One region of the Selenomonas sp. FOBRC9 genome, then DNA from elsewhere that is predicted to be linked to it. Evidence: riboswitches for the same ligand, from Rfam matches in the RefSeq annotation. Region 1 holds a riboswitch; each other region holds the start of a gene.
The links. Region 1 has a riboswitch for cobalamin ahead of HMPREF1147_RS08265 (methylmalonyl-CoA mutase family protein). Riboswitches for the same ligand answer to the same signal wherever they lie in the genome.
Positions count from the first base shown of each region.

Region 2: linked by a shared signal. The riboswitch ahead of HMPREF1147_RS09270 (TonB-dependent siderophore receptor) and the one ahead of HMPREF1147_RS08265 (methylmalonyl-CoA mutase family protein) in region 1 are both predicted to bind cobalamin.
Region 3: linked by a shared signal. The riboswitch ahead of nikB (nickel ABC transporter permease) and the one ahead of HMPREF1147_RS08265 (methylmalonyl-CoA mutase family protein) in region 1 are both predicted to bind cobalamin.
Region 4: linked by a shared signal. The riboswitch ahead of cobN (cobaltochelatase subunit CobN) and the one ahead of HMPREF1147_RS08265 (methylmalonyl-CoA mutase family protein) in region 1 are both predicted to bind cobalamin.

Region 1 covers NZ_ALJR01000032.1:4,593-10,670, forward strand. Annotated here, with positions in the region: gene metG (methionine--tRNA ligase) at 1-1,244, shown strand, start outside; gene HMPREF1147_RS08255 (TatD family hydrolase) at 1,241-2,026, shown strand; gene HMPREF1147_RS08260 (G5 and 3D domain-containing protein) at 2,219-3,028, shown strand; cobalamin riboswitch at 3,116-3,343, shown strand; gene HMPREF1147_RS08265 (methylmalonyl-CoA mutase family protein) at 3,759-5,945, shown strand; gene scpA (methylmalonyl-CoA mutase) at 5,945-6,078, shown strand, end outside.
Region 2 covers NZ_ALJR01000039.1:85,972-92,049, reverse strand. Annotated here, with positions in the region: gene HMPREF1147_RS09275 (metallophosphoesterase) at 1-1,194, shown strand, start outside; cobalamin riboswitch at 1,767-1,939, shown strand; gene HMPREF1147_RS09270 (TonB-dependent siderophore receptor) at 2,201-4,660, shown strand; gene HMPREF1147_RS09265 (autotransporter domain-containing protein) at 4,674-6,078, shown strand, end outside.
Region 3 covers NZ_ALJR01000005.1:58,391-64,468, forward strand. Annotated here, with positions in the region: gene purD (phosphoribosylamine--glycine ligase) at 1-888, shown strand, start outside; gene HMPREF1147_RS02040 (MATE family efflux transporter) at 1,076-2,431, shown strand; cobalamin riboswitch at 2,546-2,743, shown strand; gene nikB (nickel ABC transporter permease) at 2,893-3,837, shown strand; gene nikC (nickel transporter permease) at 3,834-4,646, shown strand; gene HMPREF1147_RS02055 (ABC transporter substrate-binding protein) at 4,768-6,078, shown strand, end outside.
Region 4 covers NZ_ALJR01000003.1:122,728-128,805, forward strand. Annotated here, with positions in the region: gene cobN (cobaltochelatase subunit CobN) at 1-2,994, opposite strand, end outside; cobalamin riboswitch at 3,135-3,363, opposite strand; gene HMPREF1147_RS01095 (lysophospholipid acyltransferase family protein) at 3,443-4,318, opposite strand; gene lpxD (UDP-3-O-(3-hydroxymyristoyl)glucosamine N-acyltransferase) at 4,320-5,339, opposite strand; gene HMPREF1147_RS01105 (OmpH family outer membrane protein) at 5,354-5,785, opposite strand; gene HMPREF1147_RS01110 (hypothetical protein) at 5,800-6,078, opposite strand, start outside.

The sequences.
Region 1 (6,078 bases):
GCCATCATGAGCTTGTGCAGAATATTTTCCAACAGATATACGATCAGGGAGATATTTACAAGGGGGAGTACAAGGGGCTCTACTGCACGCCATGCGAGAGCTACTGGACGGAGCTGCAGCTCGACGAGAACGGCAACTGCCCCGACTGTCATCGCCCCGTGCAGGAAGTCTCCGAGGAGGCGTACTTCTTCCGCATGAGCAAGTACGCGGATCGCGTGCTTGCGTATATCAAGGAGCACCCCGATTTTATCCAACCCGTCTCGCGGCGCAACGAGATGATCAGCTTCATCGAGCAGGGACTCGAGGATCTGTGCGTCTCGCGCACGTCGTTCGACTGGGGGATTCCCGTGCCGTTTGATCCGAAGCACGTTGTCTATGTGTGGTTTGACGCGCTCACGAACTATCTGACACCGATCGGCTATATGCACGATAAAGAAACATTCCGGAAATACTGGCCGTGCGACGTGCATCTCGTCGGCAAGGAGATCGTACGATTCCATACGATCATCTGGGGATGTATGCTCATGGCGCTCGGTCTCGCGCTGCCGAAAAAGGTCTACGGGCACGGCTGGCTCATCGTCGACGGCGCGAAGATGTCGAAATCCGTTGGCAACGTCGTCGACCCGATCGCGCTTATCGAGGAGTTCGGCGCGGATGCGATCCGGTACTTCCTTCTGCGTGAAATCACGCTCGGGCAGGACGGCAATATTTCGCGCGACGCGCTCATCAACCGTATCAACTCCGATCTGGCGAACGACCTGGGCAATTTGCTCCACCGCACACTCTCCATGGCGAAGAAATACCGCGGCGGCGTGATTGCGAAAGGCACGGGAGAGACGGCGTTCGACGCTTCGCTGGAGGAAATGGCGGCGGAGACAGTCAAAACCTATACCGCGCAGATGGAAGCGATGGAGCTGTCCCCGGCGATTCGCACCGTGTGGGCGTTTATCGCACGTACGAACAAATACATCGACGAGACTGCGCCGTGGACACTCGCGAAAGACGAAGCGAAGGCGGGGCAACTCGACTCCGTACTCTATCATCTCGTCGAAGCGCTCCACATCACGAGCATCCTCATTGCGCCGTTCATGCCCGTGACCGCGCGGCGCATCCATGCGCAGCTCGGTTTTGCGGATGATTTTGACGCGGTGCAGCTCGCGGACATCGCGCATTGGGGGCGCGTCGCGGACGGTCACACGGTCGGCACAGCAGAGCAGCTCTTCCCGCGGATCGAAATCATATGAGCGCCGCATTCATCGACACGCATGCGCATCTCTATGATGGGAAGTTCGCGGACGATCTGTCGGAGACAATCGTCCGCGCGGCGGCGGCGGGCGTGACGCGCATCGTCAGCATGGGGGACTCCATGGAAGCGTCCGCGCAGGTCGTGGCGGATGCCGAGACACATCCCGCACTCTACGCCGCTGTCGGCATTCACCCCGAGAACGCCGCTCCGCTGACGGATGAGATGCGCGACCGTCTCCTCGCGTGGGCGCGGCATCCGAAGGTCGTCGCCATCGGCGAGATTGGTCTCGATTACTATTGGGAAAAGGATGCCGACCGTCGCCTTACCCAGCGCGAACTCTTCGCCGCGCAGCTGCATCTCGCGCGTGAGGCACAGCTCCCCGTCTGCATCCATGACCGAGAGGCACACGGCGATACGCTGCGCATTTTACAGGAGGAAGGGCAGGGACTGACGGGCGTCCTGCACTGTTACTCCGGCAGTCTCGAGATGGCGCGGGAACTCTGGAAGATGGGCTTTTACATCGGCATTGACGGCCCGCTCACCTATAAGAACGCGGCAAAGCTGCCCGACATCGTGCGCGAAGCACCGCGCGACCGCCTCCTCATCGAGACGGACAGCCCTTACCTCGCACCCGTTCCACTGCGCGGCAAGCGCAACGAGCCCGCCTACGTCGTTCATGTGGCGGCAAAGATCGCAGAAGTGCGCGGCGAGAGTATCGAGGAGGTCGCGCGTTACACGACGGAAAACGCCCTGCGGCTTTATCCGAAACTGAACAACTAAATATTGTTTTGTCTGATTTATAAGTCCTGCGTCGCTGCAAAAACGGTGGTGCGGGGCTTTTGTATTGGGAAGAAAATCCTAGGTTGTGGAGAGCAAGAACAGAAAAACGCTATCAATTCGTATCCACGTCCCATTCTTCATGAAAAATTCAGCTTAAAGTGGGAAAATGCTTTCAAACAAAGGGGGCATTCTATGCGTTTGAAATCAGTAGGGAATTTCATTCAAACTAAGAAAAACACGATGCTCTGTGCCATGCTCGGCGGCATGATGCTGCTCTCGAGTGGATTCACGATGAACGGCTTTCCGAAGAACATGCACCGCGTCAGCGTGCATGTTGACGGGCAGACCCTCACCGATATGACGGTACAGACGAAACCCAAGGATATTTTTGCCAAACTCGGCGTAAAACTCGGTGAGAAGGACACCTACGAGGTGTTTCGAAGCGAGGACCGGCGCCGCACCGAAATCGAAGTGCGCCGTGCGGTGCCTGTGACAATTTCGTTTTGGGGTGATACGCAGGAGGTCATGACGAGCAGCCGCACGGTCGGCGACGTCATGGCGGAGTACGGCTATAATATGAACGAGATCGACGCGGCACCGGGTGTGGATGCCCCTGTCACGGAACATCTTGCGATTATGCTGACGGAAAAGCCGGAGGCAGCCGAAGCCCGCCGCGCACGTGAACGCGAGGCAGAGCGTGTCAGCCGCGGCATCCCGCGCTACCGTGCGGCATATACCATGCATGCCTCGGCATACCTGCCGAGCGACGGCGGCGGCAGCGGCATCACGGCCAGCGGCATCCCGGCGCGGCGCGGTGTCGTCGCGGTCGATCCGAACGTGATCCCGCTCGGATCGCGCCTCTACATCCCGGGCTACGGCGAGGCGATCGCCGCGGATACGGGCGGCGCCATCGTCGGACAAAAAATTGATCTCTGCATGGAGAGCTACGACGAAGCAATCCAATTTGGACGGCGCAACGTCGAGGTCTACGTACTCGAATAATAAAATTTTCGCGCGACACAAAAATCGCGCGATTTTTTATTGACAAGAGCGTTCATCAGTGCTACTATACTATCGTACGATAAAAACTTCATATGGATTGGATCAGGTGTAGGGAGATGCGTCGCATATATGCGGACATCAACCGAACTTAATAGGGAATCCGGTATAAGCCGGAGCGGTCACGCCACTGTAACAGCGAGTGAACCTGCAAGGTAGATGGGACACATCTACAGTCACTGGGGATAACATCCTTGGGAAGGCGCAGGCGAGCGATGAACTGAAGCCAGGAGAACTGCCTGATTGACAATCACCGTTTGACCTACGAGTGATGGGGATGGGGATTACGAATCGTTCGCTTCAAAACGAAAATCCGGCGCAGCCAAGAGATCGGATTAGATGAGAACTGAGTGACGATATCGGAAGCCCGTCCTGCACAACGTGTGGGGCGGGCTTTTCGCTTGCCATACGGTGCGTGAGCATGTCCCGAGGAGATCGGTGTGCATGGGAAGATGAGCTTCCGTGCATAGCGATTTCCCCGGGATGAAGGGGCGGTATACACCCCTTGGGGAAACATTGCTCATCTTTTCAGTTCTCATTTATCTCCGTTATGGAGGTCACTCCGAGGGTGGAAGCTCGGGGTGTTTTTTTTATAAAAAAACTGCCTCACCGCAGTTTTTTAAGAGAAGTTTGAGTTCATCAGCTTCCCTTATCATACAAAGGAGGACGTACTATGCCGGAAGAAAAAGAGCGCTCAAGCGACGAAGAACTTCAGCAGCTTCTGAAGAAATCGGCTGAGGTCGAGGATTTCCCCGACGTTCCGCTCGATGAATTCACTCCGCCGACCGACGAGGAGTGGAAAGCTGCGTGCGAAGCTCTGCTCAAGGGAGCTCCGTTCGAAAAGGTGATGTTCACGAAAACCTACGAGGGCATCACATTCGAGCCTATGTACACGAAGAAGCACACGGAGGAAATCCTGCCCAAGAGCGTTATGCCGGGGATGGGCGACTTCCTGCGCGGTGTGGATGCGGCGGGCTACATCGGAAAGCCCTGGGGCATTGCCCAGGCGTGCGACGAGACCCTGCCCAAGGAGAACAACGAGCTGCTCCGCCATGAGAATGACAAGGGCTCGACCATCTACCACATCGTCCTCGACAGTGCGTCACGCAAAGGCGTCGACGCGCGCGAGGCGGAACATGTCGGTGACCTCGGCACGAGTGTGACGACAGTCGACGATATGCACACGCTGCTCGAGGGACTCGATCTCGGCAAATTCCCGCTCTATGTCTACGCGGGCGCAGCGGCTCTGCCGATTCTCTCGCTCGTCGCGGCGGCACGCCGTGCGGCAGGGGAGGATATGTCGGGCGTGCGCGGCGTCATCGGCGCCGACCCCATCGGCGAGCTCGCCGCACGCGGCAAGATCGGCGCGTCGCTCAGCGCACAGTATGATGCAATGGCGGCGGCGGCAAAATGGGCGGTGAAGAACGCGCCGCATGTCAAAACCGTATTTGTACGCAGCGATGTTTACAGCAACGGCGGTGCGAACGACGTGCAGGAGATTGCCTCCTCGCTCGCAACGGCGACGGCGTATCTGCGTGCGCTCTGTGAGCGCGGGCTCACGGTTGACGACGCGGCGTCGCAGATCATGTTCGGGTTCTCCATGGGCGCGAACTTCTTCCTCCAGATTGCGAAACTGCGCGCGGTGCGTCCGATTTGGGCGCAGATCGTCAAGGCGTTCGGCGGGAACGCGGAATCGCAGAAGATGCGCATTCACGCGCGCCCCGCGCTCTTCTTCAAGACCGTTTACGACCCGTACGTCAACATGCTCCGCAATACGACGGAGATCTTTTCGGGCGTTGTCGGCGGCATCGATTCCTTCGAGAGCGCACCGTTTGACGAACCGATCCGTAAGGGCGACGAATTCTCCCGGCGCATTGCGCGCAACATCCAGATCATGCTCCAAGAGGAGTTCGGGATGCTCCAGCCGATCGATCCCGCAGGCGGATCGTGGGCGGTCGAGTCGCTGACGCGGCAGATGAAAGAACGCATCTGGGCGGAGTTCCAGACCATCGAGGGCAAAGGCGGGATCGTCGAGGCCTTAAAGAGCGGCTATGTGCAGGAAGAGATCGCGAAGATCCTTGCCGACCGCTTCAAGAAGGCGGATGTGCGCAAGGATCGCATCGTCGGCAACAACATGTATCCGAACATGACGGAGACCCTGCTCGACCGCCGCGAAGAGGATACGGTGGCGCTGAAACAGCAGCGTGCCGCCGATATCGACGCATATCTCGCCGACATTGATGTGAAGCACTGCAAAGACGCGCTGACAGCGCTCAGGAGCGCGCCTACCGTCGAGAACGGCGTCGAGGCGGCATTTGCCGGCGCGACCATCGCGGAACTCATGGCTGCGGTCATCGAGGGCAAACCGGCGTCCGAAGAGGTCGACGCTATCGCGCCGCACCGCTGGAGCGAGCGCTTCGAGGCGCTGCGCCGCCGCACTGAGGACTACAAGGCGGAGAAGAACGACAACGTCAAGATCTTCCTCGCGAACATGGGGCCCATCCCGCAGCACAAGGCGCGCGCGGACTTCACCACGGGCTTCCTGCAGGTCGGCGCATTCGAAGTGCTCGGCAACGACGGCTTTAAGACGGTCGAAGAGGCGGCGGAAGCTGCAGGCAAGAGCGGCGCGGACGCGGTCGTCATCTGCTCGACGGATGCGACCTATCCCGAGATCGTTCCCGCACTCGCACCGAAGCTCCACGAAGTACTCCCGAACGCGCGCGTGTTCCTTGCGGGCGCTGCGCCGAAGGATCTCCTCGAGACCTACAACAACGCGGGCATCGACGAGTACATCTCCGTGAAGGCAAACTGCTATGAGACGCTTGAGCGCCTCCAGAAGAAGAAAGGGATGATTGCCTAATGGCCGGATTTACGAATCCCGATTTTACAGGCATGAGCCTCGGCGAAAGCCCCTCCGCAGATTCCAAGGAGTGGCGCGCCCTCTTTGAGGGATCGACCGGACGCAGCTTCGACGCGCTCACGCACAAGACGAT
Region 2 (6,078 bases), on a different contig from region 1:
GTGGAGACAGCGGAGCGCAAACTCTTTGCCGAGCTGCGCGTAAATTATCTGCGGCAGATCGTCACGCAGGATACGGGGCGTGCGCGCGTCCTCATGTGGGAGATGCCCGCGCCTGCGGCGGATCAGGTCGTCGAGCTGCGCACGGCGGGGCAGACGGAGACGCGTTCTTTTGATGTGCGCGATGCGGGCTTTACAGACGACGGCGTGACCGTCTATCAATACGCAGCGGCGATTGACGAGCTGACGCCCGGCACGTCGTACGAATACCGCGTGCGCGCCGGTGATGCTGCGACGGCGTGGATGCCGCTCGCGGCACCTGCCGAGGACGCACCGTATAAAATGATCATCTTCCCGGATTCACAGTCGAGCGACTATACGGACTGGCAGAATGTGGCGCGCGGCGCGTGGGAGCGCAACCGTGATGCGGCCGTCTACTGCAACATGGGTGACCTTGTGGACAACGGAGAGGATCGTTCGCAGTGGGCGGCGTGGTTCGAGGGATTTGACGCCGACATGCTGCACGCGCTGCCCTTCGTCCCCGTGATGGGCAATCATGAAACGTATAACCGTGATTGGAAGGTACGTCTGCCGGAGGCGTATCTGCACTATTTCGACGTGCCCGCAAACGGCAGCGCGCAGTTCGAGCGGTACTACTACTCATTTGATTTCGGCAGCGTCCATTACATCGTCCTCAATACAATGCAGCAGGAGCTTGACGACTTTATCCCCGGGCTCGTGGAGGAACAGCAGGCATGGATCCGCCGCGACATGGCAGCACACCGGAAAAAGTGGAATATCGTCATGATGCACAAAGATGTCCTGCAATACCGAATCAACGGGCGTCCCGAGCGCACGGAGGGATTCAGCGAGGACGGGAACCTATGGATGCCGCTGTTTGACGAACTGGGCATAGACATCGTATATACGGCGCACTTGCACACCTATCGCAACCGCGGACATATCTACGGATTCGTGAAGCAGCCGGACAAAAGGGGACCGCTCTACATCCTCACGGGTGTCGCGGGCAACGTCCGCTATCCGAATCTGTGGGTGGATCACGCGATGGACGATGTGACGCTCCCGCAGCCCGAGACCGACAACTACCTCACGATGGAGGTCGGCGCGGACAGCATCGAGATCGCGTGCTTCCTCCCGGACGGCACGGAGATGGATCGCGTGCGCGTGGAGAAATGAAGTATATGGCTTGACGAATTGTATGTAAAAATTTATAATTGGATTGACATTCCTTTACCGTTATGGTAGAATAAGATAAATTTATATATAACGGGAGGAATTTGCCGAATATTATTTATCGTAAAAATTGAATAAGGACATCAGGTGTTTTGTGACTTGCTGCAAAGCTTTACGGGGAAGTTTGATGTGATTTCAACGCTGTAGCGCAGCCGTGAAGGGGAGTTTATTCATCGCAGTCCTCTTACAAAGGGATGAATGGGCGACGATCCTAAGCCGGGGTACCGACTGAGGTCTGTCATTTATGTAAAGTATGCGCTTTACGTACTTCAGCATTTAGGAGAGGTTCAGCTTTCCGCCGGTATTTTATTGCCAAAAATGGGGCGGACGATCTCGGGTGTTAGGGTTTGCAGCGCAGCTTACAGTACATGAAATGAAGCAGGAAATTTAGCTGTTGCGCAGCCGGATTTCCTGCTTATTTATTATAAAGTATTTTATTATCGTTAAATATGAATGCAACCTGAAAACTCTTATTGACAAAAAAAAAACAATAATGCTAATATAAACATAAAAATTGCATATGATAGGGAATAGGTGTCGCAAGACTTCAAAAGGAATCCGGTCAAAGCCGGAGCGGTCCCGCCACTGTAAGAGGAGTCCGTCAAAATATGCCACTGGAGAGATCCGGGAAGGTTTGACGCGGCGATGAATCTAAGCCAGGAGACTTGCCTGTTTCAACATCACCGTTGATTTTTGAATTGTATCAAGAATCAGTACCTGCGAGCGATGGGGAGGGGATTACGTCCAAGACGAAATACAGACGTATCTCTGGCAGGAATATATTCTGCCGGATTTCTGATTTCTATAGATGTTCATCCGCCTGACTGCGCTCGTTGGTACAGGCGGATTTTTTCATGGAGTGAAGGAAAGCATGGCACGGGGATTGTCCACATTTTTTGAAGATACGCCGGCATACGGTTGGTCGGCAAAGAAGAACGGAGGCTCTTTTATGTCAAAGCAAGTAAGCAAAAGGATGGTCTCGGGTGTTCTCTGGATGCTGCTTGCCGCTGCGGCAGGGCATCCCGCATTCGCAGCAGACTCGGGGCAAACGGAGGATGCACAGGGAATATATACAACGCAGGATGTTACGGTTCAGGCAAAACGCCCCGTATGGGAGGAGACTCTCTCCCCCGGCACTGTGACCGTCATCCGCCCCGAGGAGTTCAAAGGGGAGCAAAAGACGCTGCCCGACTTCCTGAAGATGGTGCCGGGCGTACATGTGCGCGAGGTGCAGGGGAAGGGACAGTATACAACCGTGACCGTGCGCGGCTCGACGGCGGCTCAGGTCGGCGTATTCGTGGACGGCGTACTGACGAACCTCGGCGGCGATGCGGCAGTTGACATCTCGACCATCCCCGTCAGCAACGTCGAGCGCATCGAGGTCTATCGCGGCTACATCCCCGCACGCTTTGCAGGCACATTCATCGGCGGCGTCATCAACGTCGTGACGAAGAAGCCGACGGGCGCACACGGTTCTGCCGAGATCGGACCAAGCTCATTCGGCGGCAAAAAGGCGTCCGTCGAGGTCACAGCCCCTGTCGGCGACGGCAGCCTCCTCTTTGGATTGAACCATGAATCGCGTGAAGGCGACTTCCCCTACCACAGCTACGCAGCAGATCAGTTCTACACGAATACCGGACTTGGCAGACAGATTGTGGAAACACGGGCAGAACTAAAGCAGTTCTTGGGGATGACAGCGGCAGAGCGTGCCGCCTATGATGCCGCCAATGGCGCGGGCGCATGGCAGGATAATGTAGATTCCTGCATCCAGTGGCTCGAAGACAACGGCGGTCGCTTGGTGACCGCTGCCGATGACCCAGAGCGCCGCCGCAAGTACAACGACTACAGCAACTCCGACCTCCTCATCAAATGGCAGGATGACAACTGGATGGTCAAGGGCACCTATAAAACCGTCAATCGCCATCTGCCCGACAGCCTTTGGGTCGACTACCGAAGCTATTTCGATATGATTACGCCGGGGCTCCTCGTTGATAAATACGATCTCTATAAATACGACAAACGGCATCAGACAATCAGTGCAAAGGAGCTGCTCGTGCAGCGTCGATATATGGGAAAACGCTTTGAATGGGGCTGGATGGTCGACTATCTCACCCAGAGCAAGGACTACCGTGCCGAGAATATTCACGACGGTCTGCGTTTTATGATCAAGGTTCCCATGCGGGAGTGGAGCCGTTACCGTTCGAAGAAATACAACGTACAGGTGGACGGAACCTACGAGCTCAGCAAGAACAACATGCTCGACTTTCAAATGAACTACTCTCACGAGCGCATGAATATCGATGGTGACGGACTCAACGAGGTCATCGACGACGTGCAGGCGGGCATCGGGAACCTCTGGGCACAGATGCGCAATCAGTTCGATCAGAACATCTTCAACGTCCAGCTGCAGGATACAATCACGCTCGACAAGAAGAGGACATGGCAGCTGACGCCCGCCATCCGCTACAATCGCTCGGAAATTGTGGGCTACAGTCAGTTCGGCCGTTTCAATCCTGCAAAAACGTATCATTGGGTTCATCCGAAGGACAATCAGGTGGATTCCAAGGTGACCTGGCAGCTCGCATTGAAAAAGGAGTTTAGCGATCATTTCACGATGCGCATGACGGGCGGCACCTACTTCCGACTGCTCAACATGTACGAGATCGCGGGCGACGGCGCGGGCATCATGCCGGCTCCAATAGACTATAAGGGAAGCGGTGCGAAATTCCCACAGCCGGAGTACGGCAAGCAGTTTGACTGCAGTGCGATTTGGGACGGAAAGTTCCTCGGCGCGGACAATCGGACGACGCTCACGTACTTCTGGCGCGACACGCAGCGCATGCTTTACCTCTATCGTGCCGGCCTGAACTACAGCTCGTACTTCAATGATATGCGCGGCAAGGCGCATGGCTTTGAGCTGCAGACGAATTTCCACTGGAAGAAATTCGATCTCGATATCGAAGGCACGCATCTCAATATAGAGGCGCAGCGCAGAGACTCCTCGCCTGGCGTACACTACGATTGGTTCGAGGTGCGCCCGACGTATCAGCCGGAGTGGGAAGGCAATATCCGGCTAACTTATCGCCCGACGGAGAAGTGGCTCTTCTTCGGCGAGGCGCATTATGTTTCGCAATACTACACGCACTATGCCATTCCGCAGACCAGGAATCCCGTGGAAAAAGAACTTGCCGGCAGGCCGAGAGCTGCGCTGAAGACGATCAACGTGGGTCTCAAGTGGTCGCCGCGCAAGGATATGACGATGTCGATTGGCTGCAACGATGTGCTTGATGAGGCGTCGAAGCTGAAAGTGCACAGCGTACAGCGCTACTTGAGCGACCCGAGCTGGGTAAACATCGAGTACCCGCTGCAGGGACGCAGTTACTATATGAGCTTCCGTTATGAATTCTAGGGAGGGAAAGAAGATGAAGGAGTATTTCAGCAAGGCGCGGCGCCTGCGCCTGACGGCTCTTGTCGTGGGCGGGCTGCTCTACGGCTCGTCGGTGCATGCCGCCAATCTGGTTTCGACGATTCCTTCGGATTACGGCAATAGCGAGATGGGCGCGGTCACTGGCTCGCGCGTAACGACGGAGGTCGATGCGGCGCCACAGGCAGGGGTGCTGAAGAACCTCAACCGCGACCCTGCCTCCTTCGGTTTCCATCAGAAGGGCAAGAGCATGCTCCTGTTGCGACAGTACACCTACAGCACGACGGAGCTTGAGAACACCGCTCTCATCGATCCGAATTCCGCAGGCGCGGCGGCGAGCGTGGCGAGCGGGAAGACGGAAACTGTGCCGAATATGCATGCGGCGGCGGCTAGTGACGAGCATATCTATATGACCGGCTATGATATGGGACAGATTGGCGTCTTTCGCCAAAGCGGCAAGCGATTGATGGAAAACAAAACAGCTGTCGTCAATCTCAAGAATGACATCAAGCAGTACTGTGGCTATAACTTCACCGAGACGTTTCAGAACCTCGACGAGGATCCAAAAGGCGAAAAGGGCAAAATCTACACGGGCGATCCGGCGAAAGCGCAGGTACACGGTGAAGCTTTGCTTGTCGATGGGCGCAGGCTCTATGTGGCGGCGTCCGTCAACCCGCTCGCGGGCTACGATCCCTACGACGACGGCTTCCTGATGCAGTACGACATCCAGGACGATGGCAGTCTGAAGTTCGGAAGCTATACGCGCATCAGCCGCAACATCGATCAGGGCAGGCTCAATAAGTTCAACGACCATATCCTTATTTCCTGCATCGGCGGCTATCAGCACTATAACGGGACGGGAAATACCCACTATACGGCGCTCAATATCGCTAAGATCGATCAGAATACGGGGCGCATCCTGGGCACGGAGCAGCGCCGCGCCTCGATTCCAGAGCATGTCAAGGGAACCGGCGAGGATATGCGCGATCTGAAGATCCTGCCGAACGGTACTGCCTACGTCATGACGTACAACCTCAGCCCGAGCGGCAGCCAGATCAATGCGCATGTCTACCAGACGACCATGTCCAACCTGATGTCGGAACATCCCGACGATTGGACGGAGATTGCCGTTGCGCACGAACAGGAGGGCTGGTTCGGCAAGCTCAACGCCGAATACTATACGAAGCGTCTCTGGCTCGAACTCGGCGATACCCTGCAGGCCTATACGGACGGCGATGATGCGGCGAAACATATATGGCAGGCGAAGGATTTCTCCGAGAACAAGGCATTCAGCCGCTTCAACAAGATCACGATGATCGAGCCGGACTGGGTCTACGGCAATACGGCATCTGTCGTCATGACGCTGCCGGCGGAACTGGGCGGAACGACGACCGCAGCGGCAC
Region 3 (6,078 bases), on a different contig from region 1:
CCCGCACGCGTCTATATTCGCGAGACGGGCGCGCCGATCGTCATCAAGGCGGACGGACTTGCGGCGGGCAAGGGCGTCGTTGTCGCCATGACCGAGCAGGAAGCGCTCGATGCGATCGATCGCATCATGGAGGACGGTTCGTTTGGTGCGGCGGGAAGCAGCGTCGTCATCGAGGAGTTCATGGAGGGGGAGGAAGCGTCTCTGCTCGCCTTCACCGATGGAAAGGTGATCCGTCCCATGATCAGCGCGCAGGATCATAAGCGTGCCTTTGACGGCGACAAAGGTCCCAATACGGGCGGTATGGGGACATATGCACCCGCGCCTGTGATGACGCCCGAGATGACGGCACGCGCGGTTGAGGAAATTCTCAAACCGACGATCGCGGCGATGGCAAAGGAAGGTTGCCCCTATCGCGGCTGCCTTTATGCGGGGCTCATGATTACGTCCGAAGGGCCGAAGGTCGTGGAGTTCAACGCACGGTTCGGCGACCCCGAGACGCAGGTCGTGCTGCCGCTCCTCGACGGGAACCTCGCCGAGATCATGTGCGCCTGCTGCGAGGGGCGGCTCGCCGACGTGCCGATCGCGTGGAAGGACGGTGCGGCGGTCTGCGTTGTGCTCGCCGCGGGCGGTTACCCCGGGCAGTATGAAAAGGGACATGAGATTCACGGCATCGCGGACGCCGAGGATGCGGGCGCATTGGTATTCCACGCCGGGACTGCCGAGCGGAAGGGAAAAATTGTCACGAACGGCGGACGCGTGCTCGGCGTCGTCGGCAGGGGGGCGGACATTTCCTCCGCCGTACGCGCGGCGTACGCGGCGACAGAAAAAATTTCCTTTGAGGGCATGTACTATCGGAAAGACATCGCGCATCGCGCGCTGCATCGGTAAATTATATACGAAAAAGACTGCGGCATATACGCTGAAACGTATGATGCCGCAGTCTTTTTTCGGTTCAGTCATATCATCCTCCTTTTTACAAATAAAATAATCATATGAGCATAAATATATATTGACAGTAAATATCAGTTATGATAATCTAATCTGCGTTACTGTGAGGTTTTCTCGGGGGGATAACATGGTCACGTCGTATGACAAGATCTATCTGCGTGTGGGGATTCCTGCGGCGCTTGAGGGAGTCTTTATGATCCTCCTGAGCAACGCGGATATCATCATGGTCGGTTCGCTTGGCACGGCTGCGATTGCGGCGGTCAGTATTTTTACTCAGCCTCGTATGGTGCTCCTCACCGTGGCACGTTCCGTTGCCGCCGCCGTCACTCTGCTCATTGCGGAGCGGTTTGGCAGACAACAGAGCGACAGCTACGGCGATGTGATGAAAAAGACCTTGTCACTCGTCGTTGTCGTTCTCGGCATCGCGCATATTGTCTTTTTTATCTATATCGAGGACATCCTCCTATGGATGGGCGCACAGGAAAACTATATCGCTGACGCAGTGCTTTATGCATCGTGGACGCTGCCCGCTGTCTTTATCACATCGCTCTCGGCGACGATGCAGGCGGTTATGCTTGGGCGCGGCGAGTCTATGACCGTGCTCTCCATCAATCTGCAGGGGAACGTGCTGAACGTCATCCTCAACGCGTTTCTCATCTATGGCATCGGGCCTTTTCCCGCCCTCGGGGTGCTCGGCGCCGCCATCGGTACGATTGGCAGCTCTATTTGGTCGTTTCTCCTCAGCGTGCGCGTTCTCTTCCGCTGGGGCATCTTTGGACAGGGGAGCTATCTGCCGACGCGTGATTATTTCCGTGAGTTCCTCGGCGTATTTGGCGGCATCTTCAGCGAGCAGGGATTTGAGCGCATCGGTATGGTCGTCTATACGCGCATGGTCGCCGAGCTTGGGACGATTCCATATGCCGTGCACGCCATCGCGATGAATTTCTGCGACTTTTACTACAGCTTCGGCGGGGGGCTTGGCAAAGCGAGCACAGTACTCGCAGGACATAACCGCGACGATGAAAAGCGGGATGCATGGCGGCGTTTCGTATGGATCGGCATTACATGGGGCTTTTTCTTCTCGACGGTCGCGTTCCTGCTGACCTTCGTGTTCCGCGAGGAGATCTTCAGTATCTATTCGAGCGATCCGGAGTTGCTTGCACTTGGCAGCATAATTCTCATCTATGTCGCGGCGGTCAGTTTCCCGGAGGCGCATCAGATGATCTGCGCGGGCATCCTGCGCGCGAGCGGAAAGACCACGCAGGTCGCAGCGTATTCCTTTGTCAGCATCACGTTCCTGCGCCCCATCATCACCTATGTGTTCCTGCACGAAATGAATATGGGACTTGCAGGGGCGTGGCTCTCCCTCGCACTTGATCAGACGATACGCGCGCTCTGCGCTACATTCCTCCTGCGCGGTGTATACCGAGCGAAATATGCGCCGAATGTCCTTGTTGCTTCGATAAACAATAATAACTTATGATTATTCTGGACGAATCTCTTGACAAGTCTGTCGTATGTAGATATACTACGCCTATAATCCTATAAAACTGCATAAAACGTTGCAAGTGTCGGAGAGATGTTTTCGTATCAGGGGGATATGAAAATATATGCAGGTCTCCGAGCGATGAGAGGAAAACGGGTGCAATGCCCGTGCTGTCCCGCAGCCGTATGTAGGGAATGTTCTTCCACAGGCGCAGAGCCTGTGCCTGTAAAGTCACTGGTGACAACCGGGAAGGCGGAAGAACGTGAGGATCTACAAGCCGGAAAGCCTGCTTGCAATAGGATTCATTGATGGACTCACGAGAGATGGGGAGATGGATGCACGGTTTGTGGTACCCGTATGGGTATTTATGACCTTGTTTTTGTGCGTTCGACCGCCTGTCTTTTCAGAGACAGGCGGTTTTTATGTGAAGAAGGCAAAGGGAAAAAGGAGATGGAGACTTGACTGCCAAATTTTTGCTGACGCGTTTGGGGCAGATGCTTCTAACGTTGCTCGGCGTGACGTTCCTGACGTTCAGCCTGACATTTCTCGCGCCGGGCGACCCGGTGGACGCGATTCTCGAGACAGGCGATACGATCGTCTCGCAGGAGACGATCGAGCAGACGCGCCATGAGCTGGGGCTGGATCTGCCGTTCCATGAGCAGTATATCCGTTGGCTGAACGGCGTGCTGCACGGGGATATGGGGAAGAGCTATTCGGCGAAGATCCCCGTTGTGGATAAACTCGCTCAGGCGCTGCCCGGCACGCTCGTACTCGCGGGTACTGCGCTTGTGATGATGCTCGTCATCTCCGTGCCGTGCGGGATTCTTGCCGCCGTGTATCGGAACCGCTGGCCGGACTATCTGATTCGAGGAATTACGTTTCTGGGCGTTTCGATGCCAAGTTTTTGGGTCGGACTTATTCTTCTCTTTGTCTTTGGTCTGAAACTGGGGCTGTTCCCGATTGCGGGCGGCGAAGTGACGCCGGATCGGATGGTCTTGCCTGCGCTCACGATCGCGATTCTCCTGTCGTCGAAGTATACGCGTCAAGTGCGTACGGCGATTCTTGAGGAGCTGGGACAGGACTACGTCGTTGGCGCACGTGCACGCGGGCTCTCGACGCAGCGCATCCTGTGGCGCCATGTGCTCCCAAATGCGTGCCTGCCGCTCATCACGCTGCTCGGTCTTGCGGTCGGCTGGCTGCTCGGCGGCGTGGCAGTCATCGAGATCGTCTTCTCGTGGCCGGGCATGGGGCGTCTTGCCGTACGTGCGATCGAGATGCGCGACTATCCGCTGCTCGAAGGCTTCGTGTTGTGGATCGCCGTCCTCTACATGCTGGTCAACTTTATTGTGGATATTTCCTACGCCTATCTTGACCCGCGCTTGAAGAAGGGGGCGAAAGCATGAGCAAGGATGCCAAAATTCTGCGCAGATACTCGATTATGGCGGGCATCATCTTTTTGGTCGCGCTCCTCGTTCCGTTCATTTTGACGGAGGATCCGTATGCGTCCGTGATGCAAAATGCATTCCTGCCGCCGTCCGCCGAGCATTGGTTCGGCACGGATAAACTCGGGCGTGATCTCTTCACTCGTGTCATCTACGGTGCCCGTATCTCCATCTTTATGGCGCTCACGGTCGTCATCCTCATCGCGGGTGTCGGCTCGCTGATCGGTGTCGTCTCCGGCTACGTCGGGGGCAAGGTGGATACGGTCATCATGCGACTGGCCGACATGTTCCTTGCGTTCCCGGGCATCGTGCTTGCGATCGCGATTGCCGGTATGATGGGCGGGAGCATCGTCAACGCGATTCTCGCGCTCGTTGCGGTCGGATGGACGAAATACGCGCGTCTCGCGCGCTCCGTCGCGCTGAAGATTCGCCAGCAGGACTATATCTCGGCCGCGATCACGAGCGGCACGCGGCCGCGCGATATGCTCATTCGCCATGTCGTGCCGAATATCATCCCCATCGTGCTCGTCACGGCGGCGATGGACATCGGCGCGATGATGATGGAGCTCGCGGGACTCTCGTTCCTCGGTTTCGGCGCACAGCCGCCGACACCGGAGTGGGGACTCATGCTGAACGAGGGGCGTCAGTCGCTCCAGACGGCGCCGTGGCTCATGATGTTCCCGGGTGCGGCGATCGTGATCGTCGTTGCCGTGTTCAACCTGTGGGGCGACGCGCTCCGCGACTATTTGGATCCGCGCAAGGCGAACTAAGCCTTTTGGGATAAAGGGACGGATGCGGAAGGGTCGCATCCGCCGGATGTTTGGGGTTATGCAAGGAGGTTTTTCTGTGAAAAAATGGAAAAAAATGCTTACGGCGGCGCTCGCCGTGTGCATGTCGGCGGCGGTCTTTACGGGCTGCGGTGGCGGCGGAGATAAGGCGGCGGACACGAAGACACTGAAGATCGGCGTGACGAACTTCGCGGATTCGCTTGATCCGACCGAGAATTTCTTCGGCTGGGTCGTCATGCGCTACGGCATCGGCGAAGCGCTCGTCAAGTTCGACGAGAAGATGAACCCGTCGCCGTGGCTCGCCGAGAGTTGGAAGGTCAGCGATGACAAGCTGACGTGGACGTTCAAGATCCGTGACGGCGTGAAGTTCTCGAACGGCAAGGAACTCACGGCTGAGGCGGTCAAGTCCTCGATCGAGCGTTCATTTGCGAAGAACAACCGCGCGCAGACATTCTTCAAGTACACGGAGATGAAGGCGGATGGACAGAACCTCATCATCAAGACGGAGAAGCCGACGCCGAGTATGCCGGGCTTCCTCGCGGATCCGCTCTTCCTCATCGTCGATACGTCGAGTGAGGGCGAGCGCGACTTTGCAAAGCAGGGTCCGATCGGTACGGGACCGTATGTCTGCGAATCCTTCGTGAAGGAAAAAGCAGTCATGAAGAAGAACCCCAACTACTGGGGCGGCGAAGTACCGTACGAGACGGTAGAGATTCCGTCCATCGACGACCCGAATACGCGTGCATTGGCACTTCAGTCCGGTGAAGTCGACATGGCGGTCAACATCGCTGCGGGAGACATGGCGCTCTTCAACGACACGGCGAAGTACCATATCGATCGCATCGCATCGCTCCGCACGGTACTTGCGCGCATCAATGAGAAGGGGATTCTCGGCGATCCGAAGGTACGTGCGGCGTTCATCTCCATGACGGATCGCAAGTCCTATAACGAGGTCATCCTCAAGGGCACGTTCATCCCGGGCAAGGCCCCCGTGCCGCCCTCTCTCGACTATGGCTTTGATCAGCTCGTTGATCCGAACGCCTACAATGTCGATCGTGCAAATCAGCTCCTCGACGAAGCGGGCTGGAAGGACACGAACGGCGATGGCATCCGCGATAAGGACGGCAAGCCGCTGAGCGTCGACTTCATTGTCTACAACAGCCGCGCCGAGCTCCCAATCTATGCCGAGGCCGTGCAGGCGGACGCGAAGAAGGTCGGCATTGATGTGAAGATCAAGACGGTGGACTACAACCTCCTCGACAAGATTGGCATCAACGGCGAATATGACCTCCTGATCTCGAACACGACGACAGCGAATACGGGTGACCCGGAGAGCTATCTCAGACAGTATTGGTATACCAATACGAACGGTGACAATCCACAGAACGGCTCCGGCTACAGCAACCCCGAATAC
Region 4 (6,078 bases), on a different contig from region 1:
GCCGTATGCGCCGGGCGGGTCGCCAAAGATACGGTAGGACGCCTTTTCCCATGCGGTCGCTTCATTTTCGCCCGCGGCGATCAGCTCCGCGGTGTCCTCCTCCATATGTTTGCGGATATAGTTCTCCTCACGGGATTCGTCGAGCGCGCCCGCCATGCGTGCCGCCTCGTCGAGCCAGCGCGCGCCGTCGGGCATGGTATCGCGGAACAGTCCGCTGATGCGCCCCGTAACGTCGATGCGCGGACGCCCGAGCTCTGCGAGCGGGATGACCTCGATGGCGCGCACGCGTCCGCTCGGCTGCTGCCATACGGGGCGTATGCCCATGAGGTAGAGGAACTCGGCGATGCATTGTCCGTGACTGCGCATGTTTGAGCCCGCCCAGAGAACGATGCCGACCGCCTCGGGATAATGCCCCTCCTCACGAATATAGTCCTCAATCACGGCGTCACCGAGCTGCTTTCCCAGCTCCCACGCCGCGGGCGAGGGGAGTGTGCGCGGGTCGATGCCGAAGAAGTTGCGCCCCGTCGGGAGCAAATCTGCCCCGCCGCTCGACGGCGCGCCGCCCGGCGCAGGCTCGATATATGCGCCCGAGAGCGCCGTTACCGTATGCGTGATCTCCTCGTCCGTGCGCCGCAAATTCTGCACGATATCCGTGCAGATATAGGAGAGGACGCGCGGAAGCTGCGCCCGCATCTCCGCATTGCATTCCTCCTCTCTCAGCGTTTCCATAACCGCATCCACGGCATCCGGCGCGAAATCCTGCGCCATCAATGCGGCGACGAGCCGTGTTCCCAACTGCTCAAGGCGGTCAAGCGCCATCCCGTAGGTTGTCCCGTCGGGAAGCAGTGTCCCGCCCACATCGAGCAGAGCGTCGTAGTCATATCCCTGCCCTTCGGCGAGCACGCGCGTCAGTGCGGGAATGTCGCCGTTGTCCATGCGAACGAGGGATTTCACATAATCGACAAGGTCGTCCTCGGGCGGCATCCGTCCGAGCACATGAAGCCCCGTACGAATCTGGAGATTCTTGAGGTCGGTGATGTAGTTGTGCAGACGCAGCGCATACGATTCGAAGTCCTCTTCCTCGGGCACCTCGTCCTCGAGATGCGCCGCGCGCGCCGCTTCGCGCACAAGCTCTGCGGCGGCATCCGCCGATTCGGGCTGCGTGCGGGCAAAATGCCCGTACTCGTCGAGCGCCCGCTCGAGCTCCGCAATATCGTCGCACGCCCCCGCAAGGCTCATCGGCGGCGAGAGGTGACTGATGAGACACGCCGCGCCGCGCCGTTTCGCCTGAATGCCCTCGCCGACAATCGTCATCCAGTAGGGATAGATGTCGGGCAGGTCGCCGATGGAGATGTCGGGGTAGCACGAGGGCGAGAGTCCCGCGTTCTTGCCCGGGAGCCATTCAAGCGAGCCGTGCGTCCCGACGTGTACAACGGCGTCCACACGGCGTACCGTGCGCAGCCAGTGATAGAACGCAAGATAGTGATGCGTCGGCGCGGCGTCGGGCGAGTGGAGGAGTTTCCCCGGATCTTCGCCGAATCCGCGCGGCGGCTGTATCGTGATGAGGATATTTCCCTTTTCGATGCCGGGCAGGATAAAGGCATCGTCCGCGACGAGCACATCGCCCGGCGGTTCGCCCCAGTCGACGCACATGCGCTCCCGAACGCGTGCGGAGAGCGTTTCAAAGTAATCGCGGTAATCCGCCGACGGGAGACGCCCGCAGGCATTTTGAATCTGCGCGTCGGTCAGATAGCGGCGGTCGTTCGTCGCCTGCGCCGTGATCTCGTCCATGAGCGCCTGCGCCGTCTCGGGGATGTTCTCGACACGATAGCCCGCCTCCTTCATCGCGCGTAGGAGACGCACGACGCTCTCGGGCGAGTCCAGTCCCGCCGCGCTGCCGATGCTCGCGTTCGTCGGCGGGTAGTTGTGGAAAATGACCGCTATCTTCTTCTCGGCATTCTCTTTGCGCCGCAATACGGCATAGCGATGCGCCCGCCGCGCGAGGAGCTCCATGCGCTCGGGGAGCGCGACATAGACGGACAGCCCGTCCTCCATGCGCTGTTTCGCCGCGATCGGCACGGCGTGGATAGCGCCGTCGAACTCCGGCAGGCTCACGCTGATGGAGACCTCCATCGCGTTCATCCCGATGAGGGAGTCCTCCCACTCCACGCGCTCGGCGAGTATCGTATACGCCTGCAGCCACGGCACACCGAGCCGTACGAGTTCTTCGATCGGCGTCCCCGCCGCGTGCAGGGAAAATTTCAAACAGCTCACGACCACGTCGACCGCCGGCTCCCCGTCACGGTAAAAGTAACGGTGCAGCGTCTCCGCAAACGGCGGCGAACCGAGCTCTGCGTTCGCAAGCGTATTCGTAAATACAGGGATGACGTTCAGCCCCGCCGCTTCAAAAGCGCGCACGAGCGCCGTGTGATAGGTGAAATCGCCCATGATCCACTCGGAGCGGTAGAATACGATGCCCGCCGTCGGACGTGCGGGGTCGACATGCGCCGCGCAGTACGCCGCGATGTCCGCACAGTCCCCGTCATAATCGGGATGCCATACGCCGTGCCATGGCTGTTCCTGCGGCGCGGGCACATCTCCCTCATAGCCGCCGAACCGAGCCGCGAGATAGAGCATCGCGCCGCGCACATTCTCCTCTCCGTCGAACCGGAAATAGCGGCGCAGTTCCATGAGATCGTCGTCCGTCATCCCATGCGAAATACGCTCCGCTCCGCTGTTTTCGACAAGGAACGCATGGCATTTTTGCGCGCGCAGGAGATAGGCGGAGGCATGCCGGAGGAAGGGGCGGTCAAGCCCCGTTCCCATCCATAGGAAGAGCACGGCGTCCGCCGCCGCCGAGACACGCATATGCGCGGGCGACCAGTCGTCCTCCCCCTGCACATAGTACGCCGCACAGGAGATGCCCTCCGGCAGCGCAAGCCGCCCCGCCATATAATAATCTCGCGATACATTCGTATAAAAGGCGATATGCATAACGCCGATAACTCCTTGTTATAATGCTCCGAACAATAAAAAAATCCACCCTTTGGTGGATTCTACGCGCCGACCTGCGGCACGAATGCGGTCAATGCTCTGCCGGCGCTGCAAATCCCCTCCCCATCGCTCGTGGGTCAAACGGTGACTGTCGGTAGGGCAGTTCTCCCGGCTCAGGTTCACAGCGCCTTTGCACCTTCCCAAAGCAACAGCTTCAGTGGTTCAATCGAAAGTCGCGCATTTTCTCCTTTCGGCAAAAACATCGCGCTTTTCTGCAAATTTGCTCCCCAATACGGTGGCGTGACCGCGCCGGAAATGCCCCGGCTTCTCTATTAAATCCTTGCGGATACCCAACCCGTACAGTACGGGCGGCATGTCTCGGAAAAGCACGCCGCCCTCTGCATATTCTATATTATTCGCGCTTATTATAACATTGATTTCATTCTTGTCAAGTGCTGCGCTCACGAATAGATTTCCATCGATCGTGCAGCCAAAACCATTCCTCCGGGTATTTCCGCACCCATGCCTCGATACGATCGTTGATGTACTGCGTCGTTTGGCGGATATCCGCTTCCTTATCCTCGGTCTTGGGCGCGCGGATCGCGGGCTCGACGAGGAGCACATGCCGACCGTTCGGTTCCCGATGCATGAACACGGGGAAGATCGGAACGCTCCGGAACCGTCCGATGGACGCTGCGCCCGTGAACGCGTTCGTCTCCTGTCCGAAAAAATTGATGATGATGCCGTCACGCAGGCTCGGATCCTGATCGCTGATGAGCCCGATGATCCAGCCCTCCGCAAGCATACGGAACATCTCACGCACACTGCTGCTGTAGGTAATGTGCATCCCGACGAGTGTGCGGTACTCATTGATGAAGCGATCCATACCCGCCGAGGACTGCTTCTTCGCAACGCCGACGAGCGGATAGCCGGCGCAGGCGAACGCACCGCCCATGAGCTCCCAGTTCCCGCTGTGTGAGGTTGCAAAGATCGCGCCCTTGCCCTCCGCCATGACGGCGTTCAGCTCGTCCACCGCGCCGACGATCGTCACATAGTCCGACATGTGCTCCTTCATCACCGGGAAACGCAGCACTTCCATGAGCATCGTGCCAAATCGCAGGCTGCTCGCACGCGCGATGCGATCCGCCTCCGCCGCGTCCGTATGCAGGCAGCGCATGATCTGTTCGCGCGCGAGCCGCTTGCGTTTTGCAGGGACGAAGATCCATGCGATTTTTGCGAGCGCCTCGCCGAGCAGCATCGCCGCGGTATGGGGCAGCAGACAGATGAGACGGCTGAGGAGTTTTACCGCATAGTAGGAAAGCATCTCAGGCGTCCCCGGAGAGCTTCTTTTCGAGCGCCTTCAGCTTTTTCGCCATTTCCGGCAAACGGCGGATCGCCGCCTGTACGCGCAGCCACTCCGCGTGGGACTGCACGGGGAAGCCCGCACCGAACGTTCCCTCCGGCATGTCGCCGATGATGCCCGAGCGCGCGGCATAGACCGAATTCGCGCCGATGTTGATGTGTCCGACCGTGCCGACCTGCCCGCCGAACGTGACGTTGTGCCCAACCTTCGTCGAGCCGGAGATGCCTGTCTGCGCGACGATAAGGCAGTTCGCCCCGATATTGCAGTTGTGCCCGATGTGGACGAGGTTGTCGATCTTCGTCCCCTTGCCGATGACAGTTGCGCCGAGTGTCGCACGGTCGATGCCGACATGGGCACCGATCTCAACGTCGTCCTCGATGACGACGCCGCCGACCTGCGGCACCTTTGTATGTACGCCCCGCTCCGTCGTAAAGCCGAAGCCATCCGCGCCGATGACCGCACAGCTGTGAATCGTGCAGCGCGCCCCGACGCGGCAGTGCTCGCGCACAACGGCGTTCGGGTAGAGCGTCGTCCCGTCGCCGATCTCGCTGTACTGCCCGACGTAGGTATGCGGATAGAGCGTCACGCCTGCGCCGATCACAGCGTTGTCGTCCACATAGGCAAAGGGCAGGACGGTCGCGCCCGCGCCGATGCGGACGCCTGCGCCGATGTAGGCCTCGTCGCTCACACCGACCGGGTGGTCGATCGCAGGGGTAAAGATCGCGAGCAGCTTTGCAAACGCAGCCTTGGGATCGTCCACATAGATCACCGCACACGAAAAGCCCTCCGTGCCGCCGGGCAGAAGGAGGGCACCCACGCGCCCTTCGCAGGCGCGTGCCTCATCAATATGCGGGGGCACGGCAAAGGCGAGATCGTTCACGCCCGCCTCATCGAGAGCGGCAAGGCTTTTTATGATGCGTCCGGTGTCGCCGCCCGCTCTGCCGCCAACCAGTACAGCAATCTCACTGACTGTCTTTTCCATGCATGATTCCCCTTTTATTGAAGTTTTTGAATGACTTCATCGGTCAGATCTGTGCCGCCGGAGATGACGGTCGGGTACTTCTTTGAGCTGTCCATCACGACGTCGAGTTTCTTATCTTTCACGATCTCTTGGATCGCAACGTTCATCTTCTGTTCGAGCTGAACGCTGTAGACTTGGTTCAGCCCCGCCATCTTGCGTTGGGCGTCCATCTGTACCTGCTGTGCTTCCTCCGGCGTCATATTGGGGTTCGCCTGGAACCGCTGCTGTGCCTCCGCCTGTGCCTCGGCGAGCTTCGTATTGGCTTCCGCAACGAGAGATTGCAGCTGCGGTGCTTCATTCTGCACACGCTCACGATCGACCGTGCCGACATGCACCTGGCCGCAGCCTGCCGTAAAGATACTTGCCGCAAGAAGGACAGCCGCAGGGGCTGCGCTGAAATATTTCATGGATAAAGTTCCTTTCATTCTTTGATGCTCTGCATTTCCTGCACCATCTCCGCGGTGATATCACGCGCCGTCACGGAGACAAGCGGAGTTCGCCGCACGGGAGCAAATGTATCTGCCCCCGGCAGATGTGCCGCGGCGCGCTCCTCGGGCGCGGCGAGGACGAGGGAGAACTTGTGCATGAGCGCGAGCTTTGCCGCGCGGCTGCGCACGTCGCGTAAAATCTGCTCCTCAAGGGCATCCGCACTGCTGCGTACCTGCGCCAAGCGCAGGGCGCGCTGCGCCGCCGCACTGCG